Regions from separate parts of the Arthrobacter alpinus genome, predicted to be linked through region 4. Evidence: predicted binding sites of a transcription regulator. Region 4 holds the regulator's gene; each other region holds the start of a gene.
What was found. The regulator HrcA, encoded in region 4, represses chaperone genes, less so after heat shock. The targets are predictions, from matches to a motif close to TTNGCACTCGNNNNNNNCGAGTGCNAA.
Positions count from the first base shown of each region.

Region 1 (7,165 bases), 1.1 Mb from region 4:
CCGGCCTCCATCGAATCACCACAACGGCCCCCGGCCTTGGATGGGAAGCTTTACTTGTTCAGGTAGTTGGGCGCCTCAACCGTCATGGTGATGTCATGCGGGTGGGATTCCTTCAAGCCGGCCGGGGTGATGCGCACGAACTTGCCGCGGGCCTTCAGCTCGGCGATGTTGGGCGAGCCCACGTAGAACATGGTCTGGCGCAGGCCACCCACCAGCTGGTAAGCCACCGAGGACAGAGGGCCGCGGTAGGCCACCCGCCCTTCGATGCCCTCGGGGATCAGCTTCTCATCCCCGGTGACGTCGGCCTGGAAGTAGCGGTCCTTGGAATACGAGGTGTTCTTGCCGCGGGACTGCATGGCCCCCAGCGAGCCCATGCCGCGGTAGGCCTTGAACTGCTTGCCGTTGACAAATACCGTCTCGCCCGGGGATTCCTCGGTGCCTGCAAGTAGGGATCCGAGCATGACCGTGTCGGCTCCGGCAACCAGGGCCTTACCGATGTCACCGGAGTACTGCAGTCCGCCGTCGGCGATCAGTGGCACACCTGCCGGGATGGCGGCCTTCGCGGACTCGTAGATGGCCGTTACCTGAGGGACACCGACGCCGGCTACGACGCGCGTAGTGCAGATGGAGCCCGGACCGACGCCTACCTTGATGCCGTCGGCACCGGCGTCAATGAGGGCCTGTGCGCCTTCGCGGGTGGCCGCCTGGCCTCCGATGACGTCAACATGCGCCGCAGCTTTTTCGCTCTTCAGGCGCGCAATCATTTCCAGCACGCCCTGACTGTGGCCGTTGGCCGTGTCAACGAACAACGCGTCCACGCCCGCCTCAACAAGGGTCATGGCCCGCTCATAACCGTCGCCGAAGAAGCCAATTGCGGCACCGACGCGCAGCCGGCCGGCGTCGTCCTTGGTAGCCAGCGGGTACTGTTCGGCCTTCGAGAAGTCCTTGACGGTGATGAGGCCGCGGAGCACACCGGCGTCGTCGACGAGCGGCAGTTTTTCAATCTTGTTCTTGCCCAACAGCCGGGAGGCCTCTTCGCGGCTAATGCCCACCTTGCCGGTGATCAGCGGCATGTGGGTCATGACGTCCCGGACAATGCGCTGGGAATATTCGCTTTCCGGAATGAACACGGTGTCGCGGTTGGTCACAATGCCCATGAGGCGCCCGTCGCTGTCAACAACGGGCAGTCCTGAGACGCGGAAGCGTGAACACAGCACGTCCAGGTCCGCGAGCGTTGCATCCGGGCCAACCGTGACCGGGTCGGTGATCATGCCGGACTCGCTGCGCTTGACCAGATCGATTTCCTCGGCCTGGCGTTCGATCGACAAGTTGCGGTGGACAACACCCAAACCGCCCTGGCGGGCCATGGCGATCGCCATACGCGATTCCGTCACGGTGTCCATGGCGGCTGAGAGCAACGGCGTCTGCACGGTGATGCGCTTGGACACTCGCGAGCTGGTGTCAGCCTCGGAGGGGATCACGTTGGTGTGGCCGGGAAGGAGCAGCACGTCGTCATACGTCAGCCCAACGAAGGCGAATGGATCATGGATTTCTGGCTGGGACACGAAGGCTCCTTGGCGGGGGTAGAACCATTTTGGGGTGTGCATCCGATGGCCTGTTCCGTGATTACGAAGCGGACCTGTGCGTTGCTTACAGTCTAAAACGAAAGACGCCGTTGCCCTATTCCCGAGTGCTCGGTCACATCCGGGCACGCACCGGGCGCTTAGTTGGCAGAAATGTCAGGACCGGTAACACTAGTGAGCATGAACAAATCTGCGGACCAGTCCTTGCCGGCATTGCACCCCCAAGGTCCCGGAAATGCGGGTGCTGTGCATCCCACACCCGCTGCGAAGGCACTTGGGTTTGTCCGCCGCTACCCCATCGTGGCGTTGACCCTCCTCGCCATGGTTGTCACCGGCATACTGGCCCTGACAGGACTGGGCATAGCAGCCCAGTCGCTGGCCAGCCTCTACGCCCTCGGAATCGCTATCCACCAAGGCGTTGGCATGGTCAAGGACATCTTGCGCGGACGTTGGGGGATCGACATCCTTGCCGTGACCGCCATTGTCAGCACAGTGGCCGTCGGGGAGTACATCGCATCCTTGATCATTGTCCTGATGCTCTCCGGAGGGGAGGCGCTGGAGGATTTTGCCGCAGGCCGGGCACAACGTGAACTGCGTTCCCTGCTGGAAAGGGCGCCCCGTTCGGCACACCGGGAGGGGCCGGACGGCGTCAGCCAGGAAATCCCGGTCGCCGAGGTGGTGGTCGGCGAAGTCCTGGTCATCAAGCCGGCCGAGGTGGTCCCGGTGGACGGGACGCTACTCTCGGAGTCCGGCTCCTTCGACGAGTCGGCTCTGACTGGGGAAAGCCTGCCCGTGGACCGCTTTGCCGGTGATCCCGTCATCAGTGGAACCGTCAACGGCTCCGCAGCCCTACGGATCCAGGTCACGGCGAAAGAATCGGATTCGCAGTACAGCCGCATCATTGCTCTGGTCCAGGAGGCTGCCGAGAGCAAGGCCCCTATGGTCAGGCTGGCGGACAAGTACGCCGTACCGTTCACCGTGGTGGCGCTGGCGCTGGCCGGCCTCGCATGGTTCCTCAGCGGCGACCCGGCCCGCTTCGCCGAGGTGCTGGTGGTGGCCACGCCGTGCCCGCTGCTGATCGCGGCACCTGTGGCCTTCCTGGGCGGCATGAGCCGGGCTGCAAAGGCTGGCATCATCATCAAGAACGGTGGCACGCTGGAGATGCTGGCCGGGGTCAAAACGGCTGCCTTTGACAAGACCGGGACCCTGACCGGCGGCCACCCAACGCTGGAGGAAGTTCGCCCGGCCGGAGGTTTCACGGCCAGCCAGGTCTTGGCCTTGGCCGCCTCGGCCGAGCAGTACTCCTCCCATGTTCTGGCAGCGGCCGTCATCGAGTCAGCCCGCGGCCGGGGGCTTGACATCCATGCCTGCGACAACGCCGTCGAGCATGCCACCAACGGCGTAACAGCCACCTGTGGCGGGCGCGTGGTTGTTGTCGGTAAGCCTGCTTTTGTGGCCCAACACGTAAAGGGCATGACGGGCGCGGAGCTGACGGCCGGGCAGTTGGCCGTCTATGTGGCGATCGACGGCAGCTTTGCCGGAACGCTCATCATGAGGGACCCGATCCGGGCAAATTCGGCGGCCACCATCAAGAAACTGCACTCCCTGGGTGTCCGCCATGCCATCATGGTCACCGGTGACGCGCAATCCACGGCCGATCATGTGGCCCGCGAGGCAGAGATTGACGAGGTCCGGGCGGCCCTGTTGCCCGAGGACAAGGTGCGGATCATCAACGGCCTCCCCCACCGACCGGTGCTGATGGTGGGCGACGGGATCAATGATGCACCGGTCCTTGCCGTGGCCGACGTCGGCATCGCCATGGGCGCGAAGGGCTCCACCGCGGCGAGTGAGTCCGCGGATGTGGTGATCCTCCTCGACGACCTGGCCAAGGTTGCGCAATCGGTGGAGATCGGCCAGCGCACCATGAAGATCGCCATCGAGAGCATCTGGATCGGTATTGCCCTGAGCGTGGGGTTGATGGTGTTGGCGGCCCTGGGATACATTCCCGCGGTGGCCGGTGCGCTGGCCCAGGAACTGGTGGATTTGGCCACGATCCTGAACGCGCTGCGGGCATTGCTGCCGGGGCGCCGGAAGCGCGGCTGACCCGGGGCCGGCCGGGCTGAGTGGGCCTGGGACTTTTATTGTGCGCCGTGCTCGCCTGTGTGGTCTACGCACGTTGTTCACAGGCGCAACGCCACGCCGGGAACCCTACGCATAAGTTTTCGATCCGTCGCGTATGCGCAACCGCCACCCTACGCACTGCGCATATGGGCAAGTGGGGGCGCGTTTCCGTCGGCAGGGTCCCCCTCCGGAGCGCTGACCGGGCGAACCGGCACCGGCACAACGCAAAAATGACACCGATCCCGCTTTCTGACACCGGGATATCGGTGTCCGAAAGCGGGATCGGTGTCATTTCCAAAACTGGGCCAACGAGCCATTCGGGTTGCTGGGCCCACACTCGCCAGGTTCCCGATAAATCGCGTTAGCGATTTATCGGACCGGCGAGTGGGGATTAGTGCTGGTGTGCTGCGTCGTCGTCCTCTGCAGGCTTGTCCGTCACGAGCACCTCGGTGGTCAACACCAGGGCCGCGATGGAGGCTGCGTTGCGCAGGGCCGAACGGGTGACCTTGACGGGGTCGATGACGCCGTCGGAGATCAGGTTGCCGTAGATGCCGGTGGCGGCGTTGAAGCCGAAGCCGTCTTCAAGTTCGCCAACCTTGTGCACCACAACGTAGCCGTCGTGGCCGGCGTTCTGGGCGATCCAGCGCAGGGGCTGAGCAACGGCCTTGCGGACCAGTTCGATCGCAGTTGCGGCGTCGCCGGTTAGGGCGGCGACCGTTGCATCCTCGTCGAGAGCCTTCGCAGCCTGGACCAGCGCGGAACCGCCACCGGCCACAATGCCTTCTTCCAGGGCCGCACGCGTTGCGGACACGGCGTCCTCAATGCGGTGCTTCTTTTCCTTCAGCTCGACCTCGGTGGCTGCGCCAACCTTGATCACGCCGATGCCGCCTGCCAGCTTGGCCAGACGTTCCTGCAGCTTTTCCTTGTCCCAATCGGAGTCGGTGCGCTTGAGCTCAGCATGCAGCTGGGCCACACGGTCGGCTACGTCTTCCGAGGTACCGGCACCGTCAACGATGGTGGTGGTGTCCTTGGTGACTGTGATGCGGCGAGCCGTACCCAGTACTTCAAGGCCAACCTGGTCCAGGGACAGGCCGATCTCCGGGGAGACAACCTGGGCACCGGTCAGGATCGCAATATCCTGCAGCATGGCCTTGCGGCGGTCGCCGAAGCCAGGAGCCTTGACGGCCACAACGTTCAAGGTGCCGCGCAGGCGGTTGACGATCAGCGTGGACAGGGCCTCGCCGTCGACGTCCTCGGCGATGATGAACAGCGGCTTCGCTGCCGCCAGGGCCTTCTCCAGCAGCGGCAGGAAGTCCTGCAGTGAGGAGATCTTGCCCTGGTGGATGAGGATGAGTGCATCCTCCATGACAGCTTCCTGGCGTTCTGCGTCGGTGACGAAGTACGGGGACAGGTAGCCCTTGTCGAACTGCATGCCCTCGGTGAGGACCAGTTCGGTGGTCGTCGTGGAGGATTCCTCGATGGTGATCACACCATCTTTGCCGACCTTCTCGAATGCCTCGGCGAGCAGGTCGCCGATTTCCTGGCTCTGCGCGGAGATGGCGGCAACCTCTGCCACCTGTCCACCCTCGACCGGGCGGGCGTTCTCCAGCAGGCGCTTGGCAATGGCTTCAACGGAAACCTGGATGCCGCGCTTGAGCTCGCCGGGAGCCGCACCTGCAGCAACGTTGCGCAGGCCTTCCTTGACCAGTGCTTGTGCCAAAACGGTGGCCGTGGTGGTGCCGTCGCCGGCAACATCGTTGGTCTTCGTGGCAACTTCCTTGGCCAGCTGTGCACCAAGGTTCTCGTACGGGTCTTCCAGTTCCACCTCGCGGGCGATCGTGACGCCGTCGTTGGTGATCGTGGGGGCGCCCCACTTCTTATCCAGCACTACGTTACGACCGCGCGGGCCGAGCGTCACCTTAACGGTGTCGGCGAGCTTGTCGATACCGGCCTCGAGGGCCTTCCGTGCGCTGTCATTAAATACAAGCTGCTTTGCCATGCGTTTTTATCCTTTCACGCAAAGACCCCGCACCCTTATCCATGATCTCGACGCGATCTCGACAGGCTCGATCACCGACGATCAGCGAATTGCCGGGCGCGGGGCTTTACAAAAGTGGTTACTTTACGACGATGGCCAGCACGTCGCGGGCCGAGAGGACCAGCAGCTCTTCGCCACCGGTCTTCACTTCGGTGCCACCGTACTTGGAGTAGATGACGACGTCGCCCACGGCAACATCGATCGGGACGCGGTTGCCGTTATCGTCAACGCGGCCGGGGCCTACTGCCACAACTTCGCCCTCCTGGGGCTTTTCCTTGGCAGTATCCGGGATAACCAACCCGGATGCGGTGGTCAGCTCTGCTTCGAGCTGGCGAACAACAATACGATCCTCAAGAGGCTTAATAGAGACCGACACTCGGACCTCTCCTTCACATGAGTAAATTCTATGGATGACAGGCAAACTTTGCGGCCATGCTTAGTGGATCCCAACCGTCGTCGCGGTGCCGGTGAGGATCCCATGGCCAAAAGTTCAGCAAGTTAGCACCCTCATGGCGAGAGTGCTAACTCAGACTCTATTGAATCCATTAGCACTCGGTCAAGGCGAGTGCTAAGTTTTTTGCCAAAAGTGCGACGGCGGCGGGCTTGGTTTCGCTTACGGCGCACCCGAGCATTGTTCGGAGCCTTGTCGGGGTGCAACGATGATGCCATGACAAGTTCAAACGCGTTGGTGCAGGTCCGGGATCTGGAAAAATCCTACGGGGATGGCAATGCCGTGGACGGTATCAGTTTCGACATTCATGAAGGTGAAACGTTTGCCCTGCTGGGTCCCAACGGCGCCGGCAAAAGCACCACCATTGAGATCTTGGAAGGCTACCGGGACAGGACGGGCGGGGATGTCCAGGTCCTGGGCGTGGATCCACAACGCGGCGGGCTGGACTGGAAGTCCCAGCTGGGCATCGTGCTGCAGTCAACCGGCGAAAGCGGCAATGTCACAGTCCTGGAGCAGCTGACCCACTTTGCCAATTACTACCCCCACCCGCGCAAGGTGGGCGAGGTGATTGAGGCAGTTGGCCTCTCGAGCAAGGCCAAAACCCGGATCAGCAAACTCTCGGGCGGGCAGCGGCGCCGGGTGGACGTTGCTCTGGGGATTATCGGCCGCCCCCGATTGCTGTTCCTGGATGAACCCACCACCGGCTTTGACCCAGAGGCCCGCCGCCAGTTTTGGGGGCTGATCAACCAGCTCAAGGATGAGGGCACCACCATCTTGCTGACAACCCACTACCTGGACGAGGCGGCGACGCTGGCCGACAGGGCAGGGGTGATCGTCGGAGGCAAGCTGGTGGACATTGGTGCCATTGACGACATTGGCGGCCACGGCGCAAAGGTGCCTCTCGTTCGCTGGCAGCAGGAGGGCTTCGTCAAGGAAGTGCGCACGGCCGAGCCGTCGGCACTGGCCGCACGG
Region 1 is NZ_CP012677.1:2,773,941-2,781,105, forward strand. It holds gene guaB (IMP dehydrogenase) at 51-1,565, opposite strand; gene AOC05_RS12515 (heavy metal translocating P-type ATPase) at 1,764-3,686, shown strand; gene groL (chaperonin GroEL) at 4,096-5,703, opposite strand; gene groES (co-chaperone GroES) at 5,822-6,118, opposite strand; gene AOC05_RS12530 (ABC transporter ATP-binding protein) at 6,410-7,165, shown strand, end outside.
Region 1: groES (co-chaperone GroES) is a predicted target of HrcA. The motif match lies at 6,288-6,314, and genes of this name have one in related genera.

Region 2 (7,165 bases), 1.3 Mb from region 4:
CTCGTTCCAGGTTCACCAGTATCTTGAGCCCGTCGTCGGGGACACTGTTGTATGCGGGGTCCGGCTCGTCGTCAACGCCAAAAAACAGATCCAGCTGCTGTGGCTCGTCGGGGAGGAGGAAAAGTGCCTGCGCTGTTGGGGTAACTCCGGGACTGGCGGGTGTTTCCCTAGGGGGAACAGGCGCAGCGGCCGAGGCCGACGCGCCTGCCCGGGCCGTGTCCGCACCGGGAAAGCCTGGTCCTTCTCGCGGGGCGCGCTTGGCCTGGAAGGCGGTGGCGGCGTCACGGGCGCGAACATCCGCTGCCTCGTTCAGCTCGTGGCCGGCGTGGCCTTTTACCCACTCAAAGGTGTATTTGCGGCCCACCAGTGCCGCGTCGATCTCCTTGAGCAATTCAAGGTTCAGAACCGGCTTGCCGTCTGATTTCTTCCAACCCTTGCGCTTCCAACCTGGCATCCACTTGGTAACCGAGTTGATGACGTACTGGCTGTCGCACAGAATATGCAGCGGCTCTCTGGGCAGATGGGCCGTTGACTTGAAGAGGTCAAGGACGGCCATGAGCTCGCCCATGTTGTTGGTACCGTGCGGCCAACCCCCGGCACGCCAGCAGTTCTCATCCACGTACCAGGCCCAGCCGGCGGGTCCGGGATTTCCAAGGGCCGAACCATCGGCGGCAGCAATAATAGTCATGCATCCATACTTTCAGATGGCGGTGACACTAAAAGCCAAAGGCGCCCCTTCCGCAAGGGAAAGGACGCCTATGGTGCAAACAATAACGGGTGGAGCAGGCGGTTAGAAGCCGCCCATGCCGCCCATGTCGTCGCCGCCGCCGCCGGCGGGAGCAGCCTTCTCAGGCTTGTCGGCCACCACTGCTTCGGTGGTCAGGAACAGGCCGGCGATGGAAGCCGCGTTCTGCAGTGCGGAACGGGTCACCTTGACCGGGTCGCTGACGCCAGCTGCGAGCAGGTCCTCGTACACGCCGGTTGCGGCGTTCAGTCCGTGGCCTACGGGCAAACCGCGAACCTTGTCGACAACGACGCCGGGCTCCATGCCCGCGTTGAAGGCAATCTGCTTCAACGGCGCATCGATGGCAACCTTGACGATGTTGGCGCCAGTGGCCTCGTCGCCGCTCAGGTTCAGGTTAGCGAATGCCTTCACGCCAGCCTGAATCAGGGCAACGCCGCCGCCGGGGACGATGCCTTCTTCCACTGCAGCCTTGGCGTTGCGCACAGCATCTTCGATGCGGTGCTTGCGCTCCTTGAGCTCAACCTCGGTTGCGGCTCCGGCCTTGATGACTGCAACGCCGCCGGCCAGCTTGGCCAGGCGCTCCTGCAGCTTCTCGCGGTCGTAGTCGGAATCGGAGTTTTCGATCTCGGCACGGATCTGGGCCACACGGCCTGCGATGGCTTCGGCGTCGCCAGCACCTTCAACAATGGTCGTCTCGTCCTTGGTGACAACAACCTTGCGGGCCTTGCCCAACAGGTCAAGGGTGGTGTTTTCCAGCTTGAGGCCAACTTCTTCGGCGATGACCTGACCACCGGTGAGGATGGCGATGTCCGCGAGCTGGGCCTTGCGGCGGTCGCCGAAGCCCGGAGCCTTGACGGCGACAGACTTGAACAGGCCGCGGATCTTGTTCACGATCAGCGTGGCAAGAGCCTCACCTTCGATGTCCTCGGCGATGATCAGCAACGGCTTGTTCGAAGCCATGACCTTTTCCAGGACGGCGACGAGATCCTTGACGTTGGAGATCTTGGAGTTCACGATCAGGATGTACGGGTCTTCAAGAACCGTTTCCTGGCGCTCGGTGTCGGTGACGAAGTACGCGGAGATGTAACCCTTGTCGAAGCGCATGCCCTCGGTGAGCTCAAGCTCCAGGCCGAAGGTGTTGGACTCCTCGACGGTGATAACACCTTCCTTGCCAACCTTGTCCAGGGCCTCGGCGATGAGTGCACCGATCTCGGTGTCACCGGCGGAGATGGACGCCGTGGCGGCAATCTCTTCCTTGGTTTCGATTTCCTTGGCGGAAGCCAGCAGCTCCTCGATGACGGCTGCAACAGCCTTCTCGATGCCCCGCTTCAAGGACAGCGGATCGGCTCCGGCCGCGACGTTGCGCAGGCCTTCCTTGACCAGTGCCTGTGCCAAAACGGTGGCTGTGGTGGTGCCGTCGCCTGCGATGTCGTCAGTCTTCTTGGCGACTTCCTTGACGAGCTCGGCGCCGATCTTCTCGTAGGGATCGTCGAGCTCGATCTCCTTGGCGATGGACACACCATCGTTGGTGATCGTGGGGGCTCCCCACTTCTTTTCAAGAACAACGTTGCGGCCGCGCGGGCCCAAGGTGACCTTGACGGCGTCGGCGAGGATGTTCAACCCACGCTCAAGGCCGCGGCGTGCCTCTTCATCAAATGCAATGATCTTGGCCATGTAGGCTTCAGTCCTTTCGGGACGGTCATTTGGGACTCAGCTTCCCTGCGTGCGGTGCCCGCGACGGACGGATCAGGAACCGGCGATCTCTTTCACGCCTGCACCAAAATCCTCACCACATGAGGAAAGTTATGACCTCCGACGGCGATGCGCTGCTTAGAAACTAGCAGTCACCACCTCAGAGTGCTAAGTCAATAATTAGCACTCGACACCCGAGAGTGCAAGCGCGGGGCCGTCAATGTGCTGCGGGCGAACTCCCTCTTGACATTTGCGGACCCGATCCAGGTGCACAGCAAATGCACACGGCGCGGGTTCTGAAAGCTACGCTCCAGGCCCCAGCACCACTGTTAGCGGAATCTTCAGCTCGGCGGTATCCACCAAGTTTGTGATGTTCAGCAGTGTTCCCAGTGCCTGGGCATTGGCCTTTTGTGTCACGCCGCTGTAGAAAATCACTGACGTCGCCTGGGGCAGCCCGCCCCAGTTGGCAGATTGTGACACCGTCCAGCCGCCTGCGGTCACCAGCGCGGCGTACTTTGCAGCCAGCCCGGGTGTGCCTGTCCCGTTGTACACGGCCACCGGCGTGCTCTTGTCAACCACGGAGTCGGGGGTGGGTGCAGCAGTGGGTTCGGGGGTTGGCGCCTGCGTCGTTGTCGGCGTCGCAGAAGAGGTGGGGCTCGGCAGCACATCGGAAGAGGTTTGCGCCGTCGTCGCCGCAGCGCTTTGACCCACTGGGGGCGGCGGGGCGGCCGTGTCGTTGCCAGCGATTTTGGGCACGACGAAGAACGCCAACACGCCGATGCACAACGCCGCCACACCGAAGATCATCAGCGGCAACAGAGAGCGCGTGGGAGTTTCCAGCGAGGCTCGGTGAACGCCGTGGCGTGCCGAATTTTCCGGGACACGGTCGAATTCATCGCGCGGGTAATTGCTCATAGTGCAGTGCTGTCCTTCAGAGGTGAGGCAGTGTGAGTGGGCGTCAATTGCCGAGCCGGCGTGCGGTTCGTGCCTTCTGGCGCGTCATACGTAGTCTACGCAACCGCTTGACCAGCATGGGGTCATGCATCAGTGCGGCGTCCGTGTCGATCAAAGCGTTCAGGATTTGGTAGTAGTGCGTGGCCGACAGGTCAAACAGCTCCCGGATGGCTTGTTCCTTGGCGCCGGCGTACTTCCACCACTGCCGTTCAAGGTCCAGCATCGCAGTGTCCCGTTCGCTTAAACCAGCACCAGTTTCTCCCCCAGGGTCCGGCGCATGCGGCACCTGCCCGGATGTTTCCGCCACAAATTCTCCAATTCAGCGTCTGACTTTTTTCAGCGGCGCCGTCGCGGAGCCACTCTTCCCTTCCATGATAGGGGCGAACCACAACCATGTCATTCGCCCAGCTGTGGAAAACACAACACCTGGCCCGGCCTGTGGAGGGAACAACTTGGCCCCACAACCGTGAGAATGGGACCATGGACTCCACCCCCAGCCTCTTTGATTTTCCTTCCCCCCATTCGTCCCCCGCCTGGGACGGGGCCCAATTGCAGGCCCTGACGGCGCTGGCCCGCGACCCGCTGTCCTTGCTGGCCCAGGACTGGGCACAAACACTGCTGCCGATGGAGGCCAGCTTGCAGTCCTTGGGTCGCATGCTCCAGCGTGAATACGACGCCGGATCTTCCTTCCTGCCTCCACCCACCAAGGTGTTGCGTGCGCTGTCAACCCCGCTGGCCGCGGTCAAGGTCCTCATAGTGGGCCAGGACCCCTACCCCACCCCAGGCCATTCGGTGGGTCTTGCGTTTTCCGTAGACAGGACGACCCGTCCGCTGCCGCGCAGCCTGAAGAATATTTACAAGGAACTCCAGAGCGACCTGGGCATCGCACCGGCCCCCCATGGCGACCTCAGCGCCTGGGCGGAGCAGGGTGTCCTGCTACTGAACAGGGTGCTGACGGTGGCGCCGGGCGCGGCAGGCTCACACCGCCGTCGCGGCTGGGAAGAGGTCACCGGCGCGGTCATCGAGGCTTTGGCGGCCCGAGACAAGCCACTGGTCAGCGTCCTGTGGGGGAAAGACGCACAAAAGCTGGCACCCACGTTAGGCCGGACCTCCATCATCGAATCGGCCCACCCGAGCCCGTTGTCGGCCTCACGCGGGTTCTTTGGCTCACGGCCCTTCAGTCGCGTCAACGCCTCCCTGGCAGAGCAGGGGGCCTCCCCCATCGATTGGGCGCTCCGGGCCTAGTCCCCGGCAAGCTGGTAGTGTTAGGTATACCTAACTTCGCCGCCTTTGTGTTTCATCCCGCCGCCCGTTCAGGAGTGAACAAGTGAACCCCGCTGAAGCCAGCACCAAACCGTTTACAGCCCCCGCGGTCAAGCCCCGCGCCCAATTCGCCCTGGCGGTGTTGCGCAAGGAAGTGCTCAGCCCGCACATGGTGCGCATCGTGGCCGGTGGGCCGGCGCTGACAGATTTTCTCGCCAAGGACGCCACCGACATGTATGTGAAAATCCATTTCCTGCAGCCCGGGGTCAACTACAGCGAACCAGTGGATGTCTTTGCCCTGCGCGAGTCCATGCCCCGCGAGCAGTGGCCGGCCACCCGCACCTACACGCTGCGCTGGGTTGACATGGCGGCACAGGAAGTGGCCATCGACTTTGTTTTGCATGGGGAAACCGGCCTGGCCGGGCCATGGGCCGCCAGCTGCGCACCCGGGGATCGCATCATCTTTTCGGGCCCCGGCGGTGCCTACCGGCCCGACCCCGACGCCGCCTGGTACCTGTTCGCCGGTGACGAGGCAGCCCTGCCGGCAATCGCGGCCGCCATTGAGTCCTTGCCGGCCGACGCCCTGGGGCACGCCTTTCTTGAGGTCGACACCGCCGCGGACCTCCAGCCGATTCACGCGCCAGAGGGCCTGGCCGTGACCTGGCTCTTCAGGGATGGCGCCACCCCAGCCGAAAGCACCGCGCTGATAGACGCCGTTACGGCCGGTCCGTGGATGGAGGGCCCCGTGGATGCGTTTGTCCACGGGGAACGCGAATACGTCAAGAAGCTCCGCGATGTCCTCTTCAAACAGCGTGGCCTGGACCGCTCCCAGGTCTCAATCTCGGGCTACTGGGCCTACGGCCGCACCGAGGACTACTTCCAGGCGGAGAAGAAGCAGCCCATCGGCAAGATCCTGTAGCCACCGACGCCCCGCCTCCAGGCCCAAGTGACAGGTTACCGCCGTCGGTTCCTGCGCTTGTCCTTGACACCGTTTCTGCGTGCGAAGGGGCGGGCGATGTTGTCGCCTAGGACCACGCCGGCCGCCACAGCCAAGATGACCACCAGAGCGTTGAAGAGTCCCAGGGCCCCGACGCCGGAATCCTCGGGGGTGAGGGTTAGCACGAACATGGCCCGGAAGATGGACAGTCCCACCAGCAAGAAGATGATGGACGGGACCGCCACCACCAATTGTGGTGAGCGAAAATGTAGGGCAACAACGCGGGCCAGGACGCCGACGATGACGGCCGCTAGCGCCGGCGCGAACCGGTCACCCAGGCCCACCTCCAAGCTGACGTAGTAGGAAAGGTATCCCACCAATGCAACAGCCATGGTGGGCAGCAGCAGCCGGGCGGCAGTTTGCTCGGCAATGCAAATGGCCACCGTGGCCACGGCAACAAGCGGAAGCACCAAAATTAGTGGCTGCGAGCCTGCGATCGGTTCGGCAACATTGAGACGTTCGGCGCCAAAAAGCGCGCTGGTGACGAGGGCGACGGCGATGCCACCCACAATGGCACCAAAGGTCAGGAACGCTGAGAGGAATCGGCCCGCAGCTGTGACGGGGAAACCGTTGATGGCATCCTGGACGGCCGAGACCAGCCGCCCCGACGGCAGCATCAACAAGATCCCTCCCGCAACCACCAGCGACGGGCTCAACGGGACATGGAACATGAAGCACAAGACTGCCACAGCGGTGACAATGAAGGAGCTGACGGCCGTGATGAAGAAGTCGGGAACAAGCCATTTTCCTAGGACCCGCGCCACCTGGCTGACGAGCAGGATGGCCAGCAACGCCACGAGCATGCCAAAGACGGAGCCGCCAATGACACCCACCACGGCGGCCACAAATACAGCCTCGGCCACTGACACCATCCACCGCGGAAACGGTTTGGGCCGCTTGATGATGACATAGAGGCGCTGGTGGGCCTCCGGCACAGCAACCCCTCCGCTGACAATCTCGCTCACCAACTCGTGCACCTGCACCAGCCCGGCATAATTGTTGGTCCAGGAACGCACCACCCGCAGCACTGTGATGGGGATCCCATCACGCCGGGCGTAGTTGATGATCACCGACTGGTTGGTGATGTCCACTTCGATTCCGCGCAGGCCAAAAGCGGCTGTGACGGCGATGATGGAGGTTTCCACTTCCATGGCGCCTGCCCCGTAGCGGAACATGGTCTCCGCCAGGAGCAAGGCGAAGTCAATGCTCTTTCGGGAAGATTCTTCGACCTTGCCCACCTGGATCATGGGATTGGCGTACGGGCTGCCAGCCAGGCGCTGGACAATGTTCATCGGCGCCGTGGGAGGCGTTTCGCTCTGGACCAGGCGGCGCAGCACATTGCGTGCAGCGTTGTTGGGCCGCGGTTGAGGGACCAGCGGGATCATCCCGGCGGGCGGTGCCGTCCTAGATTTGGGCGCTTTGTCTTGGTGGTGCCGGTTTTGGTGTTCCCGGTCTTTGGAGCTGTCGCTCATCCGCTCTCCTTGAAGCCAGGACCCGCGGTGCCCGACGGCGGC
Region 2 is NZ_CP012677.1:345,920-353,084, reverse strand. It holds gene AOC05_RS01435 (RNase H family protein) at 1-688, opposite strand, end outside; gene groL (chaperonin GroEL) at 791-2,419, opposite strand; gene AOC05_RS01425 (LytR C-terminal domain-containing protein) at 2,741-3,352, opposite strand; gene AOC05_RS01420 (DUF3263 domain-containing protein) at 3,396-3,614, opposite strand; gene AOC05_RS01415 (uracil-DNA glycosylase) at 3,872-4,636, shown strand; gene AOC05_RS01410 (siderophore-interacting protein) at 4,719-5,573, shown strand; gene AOC05_RS01405 (threonine/serine ThrE exporter family protein) at 5,609-7,123, opposite strand.
Region 2: groL (chaperonin GroEL) is a predicted target of HrcA. The motif match lies at 2,583-2,609, and genes of this name have one in related genera.

Region 3 (7,165 bases), 1.1 Mb from region 4:
AATCTGACTATTCCAAGTTCACGGCACTCGATGACCGCCTCCCCGAGGACGAAATCCTTGTGCGTGACGCCGATCCGCAACAGCAATATGTGCTGGACCTGATCCGCACGGGCAAGTCCGTGCTGGTCTCAACACCTCCCGGAACGGGCCAGACGCAGACGGCCATCAACGCCATTGCCGAGCTGGTCCACGACGGCAAGAGTGTGCTGGTGGTGGGGGAACGCCGCAGTACGTTGAACGAGCTGGCCCAAAAACTCGGTGAGATGGATCTGGATTCCTTGCTGCTCCAACTGAGCGCCCAGACCGGTCCGCAGCAGATCAAGTCCCAACTGATCAGGTCGATCACCCGCAATGAAAAGGCCACGGAACCGCAGCTCGGCAGCTTGTTTTCAACACTGGTGGACCACCGTCACCAGCTCGTGGACCATGTTGCCAGCCTGCACAACGTGCGTGAACGCTGGGGTTGCTCGCCCTACCAGGCCATGCAGTCTTTGGCGGAGCTGACCTCCATCCACCCGGCACCTGCCACCACCGTCAGGCTCAAACGCAGCGTCCTGGACAACGTCCGGGACCGTGGGGACCTCAGCGGCCGCCTGCGCCGCGCCGCAGAGCTTGGCGCGTTCAGCCAAGTTGCCGTCAGCAGTGCCTGGCACGGGGCTCGCATGGTCACCCGCAAGGAAACTGAAGCGGCCTACGGTCTGGCACAGACCCTGTTTGAACAGGTTCCCGTCTTTGCCGCGAAGATGCGCGAGGTTGCCGATTTTGGGCAGATCCGCCACGGCAACACTTTTGCCCAGTGGGGACGCCAGCTGAGCATGCTGGTGGCTATCAGGGAAAGCCTGGACAAGTTCAAGTCCGATGTTTTTGACTGGCCCATCGATGAGATGATTGCCGCCACAGCCACCACCGCGTGGCGCCGCGAACATGGCATCGACATGCCCGCCCTGCAGCGTGCCCGGTATCGCCGCAATGCCAAGGACTTTGTGCGCCCAGGTGTCCACATCGCCGACCTGCATGAGTCCTTGGTGCTGGTCAACGAACAAAGCTCCCTGTGGGCACAGGCGGCCACCAGCAAACGGCACCCCACGGTGCCTGCCGGCCTGGCCGAGCTGAACCGCAGCTACAAGGATTTGGACGAGAAACTTACCGCCCTCGGCGCCATTCTGGAACGCACCGTCGACGGTGGGGACCTGGTGAACTTCAACGACGGCGAGCTCGTGGGCCGTCTGGACGCATTGGTCCAAGACAAGGAGTCGCTGGAGACGCTGCCTGAGCGAACCCTGTTGCTTGAAAGCATGCGTGAACAAGGCCTCGGCGAGCTCTTGGACGACCTGTCACTGCGCGAGGTTGGCCACAGGGAGACCAACGCGGAGCTTGAACTTGCTTGGTGGCAGTCGGCCCTTGAAGCGATGATCAGTGGCGATGACTATTTGGCAATGTCAGATGGTGAGAACTTGCGCCGTCTGGAGGCTGAATTCCGTTTGGCTGACCAGACCCATGTTGCCGCCGGCCCGGCACGAATCCGCTGGAAACTTGCCCAAGAGTGGCGCGAGGTGGTGTCCGGGCGCAACCGGCAGGGTGAAATGCTGCGCAACGTCCTCAAGGACGGCAGGGTCTCCTTGGATGCGTTGGGCGTCCAGGCACCTGACCTGCTCAAGAACCTGGTTCCGGTCTTCACCGCCAGCCCCTTGGTGGTGCCATCCGTCATCCCGGCGAACTTCCGATTCGACGCCGTCATCATCTTAGACGCCGAATCCACGTCGCTACAATCAGCGCTGCCTGCCCTGGCCAGGGCAGATCAGGTCATCGCGTTCGGTGACGAGCAAACAGCCTGCCCCCGCAGTTTCAATGTTTCGGTGGGGGATGGGCCGGAGCCGTCAGCGCAACAGCACCCCCTGGAAAGCGTCTTGGGCGCACTGTCCCGGGTGCTGCCCCGCCACCGCCTGACTGTTTCCTACCGTGCGGTGGACGAGGACCTGGTCCTGCAATTGAGCAGCGGATTCTATGACTCACAGTTGCAGCGCCTGCCCGACGGGCGGGCCGTGACAGGCTTGGAACGGGCGCTCTCCGTTGACTACCTCCCGGATGGCAAGGGCCTTCCCGGAGCGGGCAGTGGCGGAGTGGAATCCGTGGTGGCCGAGGTCAACCGAGTGGTGGACATGGTGTTTGAGCACGCCAGGGTGCGTCCGCGCGAATCGTTGGCCGTGATCTCGGCCAGCGAACGGCACGCTGTCCGCGTGGCCCAGGCCATTCGCCTGCAGATGGCCAACCACCCGCTGCTGGCCAGCTTCTTCGAGTCGGGGCCGGAGTCGTTCCGGGTTGTCACCATTGACCGGGCGGCTGGCTTGGTCAGGGACAGGGTCATCTTCTCGCTCGGCTATGGCCGGACACCCCACGGGCGGGCGCTTCACGGCTTTGGCCCGCTGTCAGAGCCGGACGGCCGGGCCAAGTTCGCCCTGGCCATGACCCGGGCCCGCAATCACATTCACATCATCACCTGTTTCCGGCCGGAGGACCTGGATGAGCAACGACTCAGTCATGGCGCCGTTGACTTCTTTGAACTACTGGACCGTGAACTGGCTGGCAACTCGCTTCTGGGCACCCCTGCCTCGAGAGCCCAGGACAGCGAAAAGCGTGCCGGCGAGGACCCGTTGGTGGCTGACCTTGCCGACCGGCTGCGTGCCAGGGGTGCCCGGGTTTGGCATCACTATGATGGCGCACTGGACATTGTGGCCGCACCTGATCCCGTGTCCTTATTGGGCCGGGAGGAACATGAAATCCCCGTCCCGGTGGCCGTTGAGTCCGATGGCACCGCGAAATACCAAAGCATGAGTGTGCGTGAACGCAGCCGTCTGCGCCCGGAGATGCTTGAGCGGCTCGGGTGGCGTTATGTGCCCTTATGGACCATTGAAGTCTTTACCGACCCATCCAGTTGCGCCGACCAGATTGGCCGCTATTTGGGATTGTCCTCCACCTCGGTCGATGCCGAACTGACTTCCTTGATTGGCGCGTCCCTGGACACCTCCATGACAGCTGTTATTGACTCTCCGCGTTCCCGGCGCCGCACGCCGGCCCCGGGCGGGAAAAACGATTCAGAACCGGCAAATGCTGTGCCTGCAAGCGCTGAGTCCGAAAGCGAAGAAAGTGTGACCACGGTGAACGAGCCGAGCAAGACCACAAGCAACGAACCAGCGAAGACCAGTTCCGACGACGACCCTATGGAAACGCCCGCAACAAAGCCGGACACTGGGGACGTTCTGCCCAAGGTGGCCCCGAACGATGCGGCGCACACGTGGGGGGATGAGGGCAGCAACCAGGACCATGACGAATGGTTGCAAGAGAACAAGCCGCCACATTGGGGCTAGGGGAGCAGGGCGTCGTGACCAAGCAGCCGAATCTCCCTGGCAGCAGCAATTCGGTGCGAAGTTCCTTCCGAAACGGACCGGAAAGCCCGCCGCATCCACGCCTGGTCAGTATCGCCGTGGTGTTGTTGTGGGCCACCGCGCTCATGCAGACCCTGGCGTCAGTGATAGCCACCGTTTATGCAACCTCCGATGCACGCAGAGAGAGCTTGTTGGCCCAACTGGCCGCCAGCGGTAAACCGGCCAGCAAACTGGAAATGATGGTTTCCACGAGTGTGGTGACAGTGGTTGTGGCGTGCATCGTCACTGTCGGTGCGTATCTGGTGATCGCCCATTTTGTGGGGCAGGGGCGTTCGTGGGCGCGGACGCTGGGCGCTGCCCTAGCTCTGCTGACCCTTGTCCAACTCGTGGGGCTGCAATACCCCACCGGGTACCCGACCTTGGCGCAGACGGTGTTTGGCGCACTGGCCATGCTCCTGTGTTATCTTCCGGGGCCAAATGCTTACTTTGCGGCAGTCAAGGAATCCCGGAATAAATAGTGGATCTGGCATTGCCCTCCTTGGCGTACGGGCGTCACTTAACTATCACCAGAAAGATCTTCCCTCTGGCTGACGCACCGGCTAGGTGTACAGCTTGATCCGGTGTTGCCGCGACCACCACCAGTCCGTCAGCCTCAGGGCCAGGCTTTAGGCCGTTGCCGGAGGTGGCAAGGGCCGGGGTCCAGAGGACTGGGACTGAGCGGGCCAGCACCTCGTTGCTGGCTGGCTCGTCCAGTCCGGTGCTGGTGCTCAATACGACGTTGACCAGCTGGCCCTGGCGCAGCAGCTGAACTGTGGCGGGGTCTGTGAGTCGCAAAGGCACTGCCTGGCTACCGGGTGGAGCGCCGATCAGCAGTTCCTCTCCGACGAGCGCCGCATCCGTCATGACTTCTCCGCGTCGAACAGGACCAGAGACCTGCCGTCCCGCCCACGCTTGGGGTGCCTCAACGTTGGCCAGGCTCCCGTCGGGAACCATTTCCGGGCTAACACCTGCCGCAACCAGGTCAGCCACTGCCAAAGTATGGCCAGCCGGAAGGTCATGGGTAGCCACGAGGACTTTGCTTGTGAGGGGACTGGCCGGGGTCAGCTGCTGCACGGCGATTGCAAATGCCGCACACAGCAGGATCGCAGCCATGAGGCGGCGCCTCCGGATTACCCAGCGGGAAAGTTTCTCAAACGGTGTGAGGGGCCGCGGGGACCACGACGAGCCCCGCCATATGGGGCGGGTGGTGGGCGGAGCGTTTGCTGAACTTCCAGAGAACCTCATAGGCCAACGCTAGAACGGCGGGCCGTCCTTGTGACGGTGCAAAGCCCCGAATGTGGACAGCCCAGTGGCGCGCATGCCCTGTGGAGGGCGGATGTATTTAGCTTCCGACGTTTGCGGGTGTCTTCTCCGGAGTCTTGCCGGGAGCCTTGTTCGGAGCGCTGCTGGCAGGAGCACCAGCGCTTGCCGGTGCCGCACTCTTCTCGCTGGAGGTGGCGTTGTTGGAGGACTCGCCCGTCCCCGTGGCCGGGACCGAGCTACTTCCGGCGCGTGAATCGGTGCGGTAGAACCCGGAACCCTTGAAGACGACGCCTACGGAGTTGAACTTCTTGCGCAATGCGCCGCGGCACTCCGGGCAGATGGTCAGGGAATCGTCACTGAACGACTGCTGGATGTCGAATGCGTGGCCGCAATCTTTGCAGGCGTAAGCGTATGTGGGCACTGGGTTTCCTCCTGGATACATGCGTCGGGACCGTACTGCTTAGCAGTCCAAGGTCCCGAGTGCTCATTCTATCACTGCCCTGCACAACGACGGCGGGGCCAGGTTTATTTCGCGGCCGGCCTGACGTTGTCCGGTGTCAGCAGGTAGTCGACGGGCTGGTCAAGGGCATCGTGGGGGAGCTGGTGTGGGGCGAGAACCTCGTGGTCGTAGACGACGGCGGCCGCCGGGACCCCGGGCAGTCCAGCGTTTTTAGTGGTTTGCAAGGAGGCTAAAAACCGGTCGTAGTAGCCGCCACCCTGGCCGAGACGCACCCCCGAGGTGTCCACGGCGAGGGCGGGCAGCAATAGCGCAGCAACCGGCCCAAGAGCCGCGAACGCGTGGCGGCGACCTACCGGTTCCATGACGGGGGCCAGTGTGCTTCGTTGCATCGGGACGCCAGGATGCCACGACACCCAGGACAATTGGTGGCCGGGCCGGCACACGGGGACGAAAACGTGGTCGCCGGCTTGCGACAGCGTAGTCAGCAACAAGGCGGTTGACGGTTCAGGACCGACGGAAACATAGGCGCAGATGGTCAGCGGGGCCGGACCGGACCTCACGAGCGAGACCCACTCAAGCCCAGCGCTGGCTAGGCCCTCAGCAGCACGGTGACGGGCGCCGTCGTCCATTGACAGGCGCTGGGCGCGAAGGTGCGCACGCCACTGAATTTTGGAAAGGGGTTCCACAGTCAAGTCCTGCCATCCAAGGGGTGATCTGCGCATCGCCGAAGCAGTGTCTGACGAAAGTGCTTCGTGCTCAGTTAGTCTAGGAGCATGACTGATGTTTCGCGAGTACGCAAGGCTGTAATCCCCGCGGCAGGGTTGGGGACCCGATTCCTGCCGGCAACCAAGGCCATGCCCAAGGAAATGCTGCCCGTGGTGGACAAGCCCGCCATCCAGTATGTGGTGCAGGAGGCCGTCAGTGCGGGGCTGACCGACGTCCTTATGATCACCGGGCGGAACAAGCGCGCCCTTGAAGACCACTTCGACCGCGTTCCCGTCACGGAGCAGCTGCTGGAGGCCAAGGGCGACACCGAACGGTTGGCTGCCGTTCAGCATGCCACCGAATTGGGTGATATCCACTACGTCCGCCAGGGCGATCCCAAGGGTCTTGGGCATGCGGTGTTGCGTGCCAAGATCCATGTCGGCAACGAGCCGTTTGCGGTGCTCCTCGGTGATGACTTAATTGACGAACGCGACGAACTACTGACCACCATGATCGACGTCCAGGCCCGTACCGGTGGCTCCGTTGTGGCGTTGATCGAGGTGCCTCGAGACAAGATTTCAGCCTATGGGTGTGCCGACATGACGGTCATTGACGGCGAGGACTATGTTCGCGTCAACCACCTGGTAGAGAAGCCGGCCGTGGAAGAGGCCCCCTCCAATCTGGCCGTGATCGGCCGCTATGTGCTGCACCCGGCGGTGTTTGATGTGTTGGAAAACACCCCTCCGGGACGAGGCGAGGAAATTCAACTCACCGATGCTCTGCAGACTCTTGCGACCCGCGAGGGCGAGGGCGGTGGCGTGTACGGTGTGGTGTTCAAAGGCCGCCGTTATGACACCGGTGACAAGCTCAGCTATCTCAAAGCGGTTGTCACCTTGGCCTGCGACAACGATGAGTTGGGCACCGATCTGCGCGAGTGGCTGGGCGAGTTCACAGCCGGGATGCAGAAGTAGCCTCCATGTGGGGCCAGGCCATCTGGCCAGTTACCCTGGAATCCGGGGATTTGATCCTGCGCCCGCTGAAGTATCGTGACAAAGCGGAGTGGACGGCGGTGCGGTCCCGCAATGCTGCCTGGCTGCAACCGTGGGAGGCAAGCAACCCGGCCAACCAGGGTGAGCTGCCAACTTTCGGCGCCATGGTGCGGGCGCTGAATGAGCAGGCACGCGCGTCCAGTGCTCTGCCCTTTGTCATCACGGAGCGAGTTCCGGGGAAGTCCAAGCCGGTGATGGTGGGGCAGCTGACGGTCTCCTCGATCGTGTGGGGGTCAGCCATGATGGCTACTCTGGGCTACTGGGTG
Region 3 is NZ_CP012677.1:2,757,152-2,764,316, reverse strand. It holds gene AOC05_RS12465 (DUF4011 domain-containing protein) at 1-3,365, shown strand, start outside; gene AOC05_RS12460 (hypothetical protein) at 3,380-3,901, shown strand; gene AOC05_RS12455 (RcpC/CpaB family pilus assembly protein) at 3,936-4,535, opposite strand; gene AOC05_RS12450 (FmdB family zinc ribbon protein) at 4,765-5,106, opposite strand; gene AOC05_RS12445 (5-formyltetrahydrofolate cyclo-ligase) at 5,211-5,831, opposite strand; gene galU (UTP--glucose-1-phosphate uridylyltransferase GalU) at 5,919-6,821, shown strand; gene AOC05_RS12435 (GNAT family N-acetyltransferase) at 6,827-7,165, shown strand, end outside.
Region 3: AOC05_RS12450 (FmdB family zinc ribbon protein) is a predicted target of HrcA. The motif match lies at 5,146-5,172, and genes of this name have one in related genera.

Region 4 (7,165 bases):
TCACGATCAGGTGCCTGCGCCCGCCAGCCGCGCACCACATCGGGCAGGGTGTCAACGGCGTCCTCGTGCAGGATCAAGGCCAGCTGAGCCGAACCGATCAACTCGACCACGCCTTGGGTGCCCACTAACTCGCCCACCCACGGAACGTGTGCACGGCGCGCCTGTTTGGCAGCCATGGAAACCACATTGCGCCACTTCACCGGGCCCTTGAGCGCCTTGTCCATCTTCCACCGCACAATAGAACGTTCGCCCTGCCAGGGAACCACCCCGTCAACACCCAATTCGGTGGCCGTCTCGACAGCCAACTCATCCCTGTCGCCCTTGGCGAGGGCCTGGACCAGGACAAGCTCAAACCGTTCATTCTCCGGTGCCATGACGTGCTCGACACGGACAGTAAGAACGCCGGCCTCGGAGCCGGTGACGGTACAGGCCAACCGCAAGCCGGCGCCGTCGCACAGGTCAACAGGTTCCCCGGGCAGCAGCCTTTTGACGGTGACAGCATGGCGTCCTTCGGCACCGCCAAGGCTGAACGAGGCCCCCGCGGACAGGTCCGCGAGCTCTTTTACTTCGGCGTAGAAGACGGGATTGCTCATGGGGCTTAGAGGTTGCCGAGTTTGTCGCGTAACTTGGCGAACATGCCACCACTGCTGACAAGCTTGCCCGCGGTGAACGTTTCCCCGCGCAATGCTGCCAGCTGCTTGAGTAGTTCCTCTTGGGCTGCATCTGGCTTGGTAGGTGTCTCCACGTGGATGTGCACCTTCAGGTCCCCGCGACCGTAGCCGCGCAGATGCGTGACACCGAGGTTGCGCAAGGTGATGATTTCCCCGGCCTGGGTGCCGGGCTTGATAGTGATGGGCTGCTCGCCGTCGAAGGTCTCAAGGGTCAGTTCGGTGCCCAAAGCAGCCGCCGTCATGGGCACGCTCAAGGTGGCGTGCAGATCGTCGCCCTCACGCAGGAAGGCCGGGTCGTTGTTGACCTTCATCTCCACGTACAGGTCACCTGCGGGACCGCCTGCCGGGCCGGCCTCACCCTGGCCGGCCAGTTGGATGCGCGTGCCCGTTCCCACACCGGCCGGAACCTTGATGGTGAGGGTGCGGCGGCTGCGAACCCTACCCTCGCCCATGCACTCGTTGCAGGGGTCTTCAATCCGGGTGCCAAAACCCTGGCAGGAGTTGCAGGTGGCAAGGGTCATGACGTTGCCCAGAATCGAGCGCATGGGGCGCTGGATTTGCCCATGCCCATGACAGACGTCGCAGGTGACCGGCGAGGTGCCGGGGCGGCAGCAGGTGCCTTCACAGGTGGGGCAGGTGACAGCCGTGTCGATTTCCAGCTTCTTGTTCACGCCGAACACCGCCTCGTTCAGCTCGATCCTGACGGTGATCAGGGCATCCTGTCCTCGGCGCGTGCGCGAGGCAGGGCCGTTGCCCTGCCCGCCGCCGGCTCCGCCGAAGAACGTTTCAAAGATGTCCTGGAACGCGAACCCCTGGCCGTCGTAATTGCCGCCGCCACCGTTGCTGTTGCCGTTTTCGTTGCCAGTGGTGTCATAGACGCGGCGCTTGCTGGGATCCGAGAGCACCTCGTAGGCGTGCGTCACCGCCTTGAAACGATCCTGGGAATCAGCGGCGTCGTTGACGTCCGGGTGCAGCTTACGGGCCAGCTTGCGGTAGGCCTTCTTGATCTCTTCGGCCGTGGCGTCGCGGGAGACACCGAGGGCGTCATAGTGGTTGCTCAAAGTCTTGCTCTCTCCAGTGGAACGTGTACAAGGTTGTTCTTCGTCAAAGCCGTTTAACCGGCCAAAATTCTCGACAGGTATCGGGCAACTGCCCTGACACTTGACATCGTGTTCGGATAGTCCATGCGGGTGGGGCCCACCACTCCAAGTTTGCCGCTTTCACCGACACCATAATTGGTGGCCACCACTGACGCCTCGGCCAGGGAGTCGTGCGGGTTCTCACGACCGATGCTTACGGCCATACCCATCGAATCCTGCGCCATCTGCTCCAACAGGCGCAGGAGCACCACTTGTTCCTCCAAGGCATCCAGCACCGGGCCTATGCTCAAGGGAAAATCAACGTTGGAGCGAGCCAAGTTCGCCGTGCCAGCGAGCACAATTCTATCTTCACGCGCCGCCAGGGCAAGCTGGCCCAGGCCGTGGGCCAACTTGCGGGCGATGTCTTGGTCTTTGACCGGAAACGTGCCCGGAATCTGTGCCAGGGCCGCTGGTAAATTGCCCACCGGAATGCCTGCCACCGCAGTGAGGAAGACCTGGCGCAATCGGCTCAAAGTTACGTCGTCGCTGGCGGTGCCAACGTCAATGACACACTGCTCAACCTTGCCCGAGGCCAGAATCAATACTAGCAACACCTGGCGTGGCCCGAGAGAGACAAATTCCAGGTGCCGGACAGTTGTTTTCGCCGACCTGGGGTACTGCACCAAAGCGACCTGGTTGGTCAGCTGGGCCAAAGTACGCACAGTGCGCTCAAGCACGTCATCAAGATCAGTGGAACCGTCAAGCAGGACTGCAATGGCACGCCGCTCAGCAGCCGAGAGTGGCTTGACGGAGGAAATTTGGTCCACGAAGAGCCGGTAGCCCTTGTCCGTGGGAATCCGTCCGGAACTAGTGTGCGGGGCCGTGATCAGCCCTTCTTCTTCCAAGGCGGCCATGTCGTTGCGGATGGTGGCACTAGAGACACCGAGGTGGTGACGTTCAACGAGGGCCTTGGAGCCGACTGGTTCACGCGAATGGACGTAGTCCTCAACAATGGCGCGCAGAACTTCAAGTTTCCGTGGTTCGCTCATGGCTGGCACCTCCTCGCGGCCCTTTGATATTTGGGTGGCACTTTTGCCGATGCGTTAGCACTCTACCCATTCAAGTGCCAAGTCTAATACTTACTGGCTGGCACATTCCGGCACGGCGCAAAGTCTCTGCCGCCATTTTGCTTGTTAGCATTGAATATTCAGCCACAGGCGTACCCGTGTACCTCCAGCAAGTAAGGGCTAAAAGCTAAAGTGCAGTTAAACAATTGGGGTCCACAAGACCTAACCGCACCCAAAGAACGCCTCCTGCCCCAGGTCCCTGCGACCCGCGGACTGGTGGTGGAGGATGTCCAGTCAGGCTGGGTCGGCGCCGTGGTCAGGCTTGAAAAATCCGGTGGCATGCATATTATGGAGCTCGCCGACCGTCGAGAAAAGATCCGCGCCTTTCCCCTCGGATTTGGTTTCCTAATTGACGGAGAACCCGTGGAAATGGTGGCCCCCGCCACGGCCGCTGCTGCACCGGCAATGACCCGTACCGCGTCGGGATCACTGAAGGTTCATGGCCTCAAAGCCCAGGTGGCCAAGGCCAGCCGCATCTGGGTGGAAGGGAAGCACGACGCTGAACTTGTGGAGAAGGTTTGGGGAGATGACCTGAGGGTGGAGGGCATCGTCGTCGAACCCTTGCGGGGCATTGACGACCTCACGGCGGCCGTGAAAGATTTTGCGCCGGGCCCCAACCGCCGTCTGGGCGTCTTGGTTGACCACTTGGTGCCAAACTCCAAGGAGTCCAGAATTGTGGCGGATCTCATGAAATCCCCGGCGGCCAGAAACAACGTCCTGGTGGTGGGCCACCCCTATGTGGATGTGTGGCAGGCGATCAAGCCAACAACGCTGGGCATACCCGCTTGGCCTGTCATCCCACGCAACATTGATTGGAAACTGGGCATCTTGGCGGCTTTTGGCTGGCCACACCAAGGCGCCGAGGACGTTGGAATCGGCTGGCAACGCCTGCTGTCCCGGGTGAATTCCTACGCCGACCTGGAACCGTCCTTGCTGGGGCGGGTGGAGGAAGTCATCGACTTCCTCACGGCGCCAGTATCCTTGTAAGTGTTGCAGGCACGACGCCTGCGCAATGCAAAACGTTTTTGAGAGGCAAGTCACCGTGAGCATTCCCGGGATTCCAAACACCAATCCGGCAAAGCCCCCGCTTACCCCTGCGGAAGACAAGCAATGGGCATTTCTAGCCCACTGCGGCGGCATTCTTGGCTGCGTCCCGTCAGCTGTGATCTACAAAGTCTTCAAAGACCGCGGCCCCTTCACCGCCCAGGAATCCCGTGAGGCGCTCAACTTCACCTTGCCGCCCACCATCGTGGCGGTAGTGCTGAACATCGTGGGCATCATCCTCTCCGCCATCCGCCCAGGAGCGGGCACACCGTTCTCGCTCCTGGCACTGCTGGTCTGGGTATTCCTGACCGTCTGGTCAGTCGTTGCGGCCTTGCGCGTGAACAAAAACCAGCCGTACCGTTACGCCTGGAACCTGCGCCCGATCAAATAGGCCCTACCTGCTGGACCACCGGAATATCAGTCCAGCAGTGCCCTTGTCACGGCGTCGCCGAGAAGGCGGCCCTTCAGCGTCAGCACCAGGGTGCCGGCGAAGGCCTTGCGCGGGTCCACGAGTTCCTGGGCGATCAGGCCGGCCACGGCCTTGCGGGCGGTGGGGCTGAGCGTATCGGTCGCAAGGCCCTCAGATAGCCGGGACGTGAGCATGATCCGTTCCATTTCGCGGGTGTCTGCGTCGAGGGTTTCCCGGCCGGCGGCAGGTGACTCGCCCTTGTCCAACCGGTTGGCGTAGGCGGTGGGGTGTTTGACGTTCCACCAGCGCACACCACCCACGTGGGAGTGGGCGCCGGGCCCGATCCCCCACCAGTCGTCCCCACGCCAGTAAGCCAAGTTGTGCTGGCAGGCGTCGGCCGGTGTGCGGGACCAGTTGCTCACCTCATACCACCGCAAGCCGCCGGCGCACAAGAGTGCGTCGGCGAGTTCGTACTTCACGGCGTGGTCGTCGTCGTCAATGTTCGGCACCTGCCCGCGGCGGATCTGGGCGGCCAGCTTGGTGCCCTCCTCCACGATCAGTGAATACGCCGAGATATGGTCGGGTTCATAGCTCAGCGCGGTCCGCACGGACGTTTCCCAGTCAGCCAGCGACTCCCCCGGCGTGCCGTAGATCAAGTCGACGCTCACCTTCAGGCCAGCCTCACGCGCCCAAGCAACTGCCTGTGGCACACGCTCGGGGTTGTGGGTCCGGTCAAGGACCTTCAAAACGTGCGGCACAGCAGACTGCATGCCGAAAGACACACGGGTGAAGCCGCCGTCAAACAGTTCCTGCAGGGACTCAAGGGTGACGGAGTCCGGGTTCGCCTCGGTGGTGACCTCGGCGCCATCTTCCAAACCCCACCGTTCGACGGCGGCACCCAGAATCCGGGAGAGGTCGCCAGCGGGCAGGAGGGTGGGAGTACCGCCGCCGAAGAAGACGGTGCTGAGCTTGCGCTCCGGCAAGCCCGACGCCGCCATGGCGCGGGCGGCGAACTCCACCTCTCGCACGGCTGTGGCCGCGTAGGCGTCCTGCGACGCCCCGCCGCCGAGCTCCGTGGCCGTGTAGGTGTTGAAGTCGCAGTAGCCGCAGCGCACGGCACAGAACGGGATGTGCGTGTACAGGCTGAACTTTCGCTCCTGTGCACCGGCGGCAGCCTGCGCGGGCAAGATGCCGTCGGCCGGGGCCGGATCGCCGAGGGGGAGGGCGCTGGGTGTCACTTTTTCGACTTGTCCTTGGGGGCTTCGGCGGTGGTCAGTGCGGCGATGAATGCTTCCTGGGGAACCTCGACGCGGCCCACCATCTTCATGCGCTTCTTGCCTTCCTTCTGCTTTTCCAGCAGCTTGCGCTTGCGGGAGATGTCGCCACCGTAGCACTTAGCCAGAACGTCCTTGCGGATGGCCCGGATACTCTCACGGGCGATGATCCGGGCGCCGATGGCTGCCTGGATGGGCACCTCGAACTGCTGACGCGGGATGAGCTCGCGCAGCTTACCGGTCATCATGACCCCGTAGGCGTAGGCCTTCTCCCGGTGGGTGATGGCACTGAACGCGTCAACTTGTTCGCCCTGCAGCAAGATGTCGACCTTGACCAGGTCGGCGACTTGGTCGCCGTCGGCCTTCCAGTCCAGTGAGCCGTAACCACGGGTCTTGGACTTGAGAATGTCAAAGAAGTCAAAGACGATCTCGGCCAGGGGCAGGCGGTAGCGGATTTCCACCCGGTCCTCGGAGAGGTAATCCATGCCACCGAGGATGCCTCGTCGGGTCTGGCACAGCTCCATGATGGCCCCAACAAATTCGGTCGGCGCCAAGATCGTGGCAGCGACCATTGGTTCGCGCACCTCGGCAATTTTCCCGGAGGGGTATTCGCTGGGGTTGGTGACATGGATGACCCGCTTGTCCTCAAGGGTCACCTCATACTCCACGTTGGGGGCTGTGGAGATCAAATCCAGGTTGTGCTCGCGCTCCAACCGCTCACGGGTGATCTCCAGGTGCAGCAGGCCCAGGAAGCCAACCCGGAAGCCGAAGCCCAGGGCTGCGGAAGTCTCCGGTTCGTAAACGAGCGCGGCGTCGTTGAGCATGAGCTTTTCCAGCGCGTCACGGAGCACGGGGTAGTCTGTGCCGTCCATCGGGTACAGGCCGGAGAACACCATAGGCTTGGCGTCCTGATATCCGGCCAGCGACTCGGTGGCCGGTTTGTGGAAGGTGGTAACCGTGTCTCCGACCTTGGACAGGCGTACATCCTTCACACCGGTGATCAAGTAACCAACCTCGCCCACACCGAGTCCCTTGGAAGGGGTCGGCTCGGGAGAGCTGACGCCAATTTCCAACAGTTCATGGGTGGCCCTGGTTGACATCATCTGGATTTTTTCGCGCGGGCTCAGGCTGCCGTCAATGACACGGACGTATGTGACAACGCCGCGGTAGGTGTCATAAACCGAGTCAAAAATCATGGCCCGGGCAGGGGCGTTGGGATCGCCCACGGGGGCCGGCAGCTCGCGGACGATCAAATCCAGCAGCTCCTCCACTCCCATGCCGGTCTTGCCGGAGACGCGCAGGACGTCCTCGGGCTTGCCACCAATCAGGTTGGCCAGCTCAAGCGCGTACTTCTCAGGCTGCGCGGCCGGCAGGTCGATCTTGTTCAACACCGGGATGATGGTGAGGTTGTTCTCCATGGCCAGGTAGAGGTTGGCCAGCGTCTGGGCTTCAATGCCCTGGGCGGCGTCAACGAGCAAAATGGCCCCTTCACAGGCAGCCAACGACCGGGAGACCTCGTAGGTGAAGTCAACGTGGCCGGGAGTGTCGATCATATTCAGGC
Region 4 is NZ_CP012677.1:1,659,133-1,666,297, forward strand. It holds gene AOC05_RS07350 (16S rRNA (uracil(1498)-N(3))-methyltransferase) at 1-593, opposite strand, end outside; gene dnaJ (molecular chaperone DnaJ) at 599-1,732, opposite strand; gene hrcA (heat-inducible transcriptional repressor HrcA) at 1,786-2,799, opposite strand; gene AOC05_RS07365 (DUF3097 family protein) at 3,010-3,864, shown strand; gene AOC05_RS07370 (DUF4870 domain-containing protein) at 3,920-4,312, shown strand; gene hemW (radical SAM family heme chaperone HemW) at 4,339-5,568, opposite strand; gene lepA (translation elongation factor 4) at 5,565-7,165, opposite strand, start outside.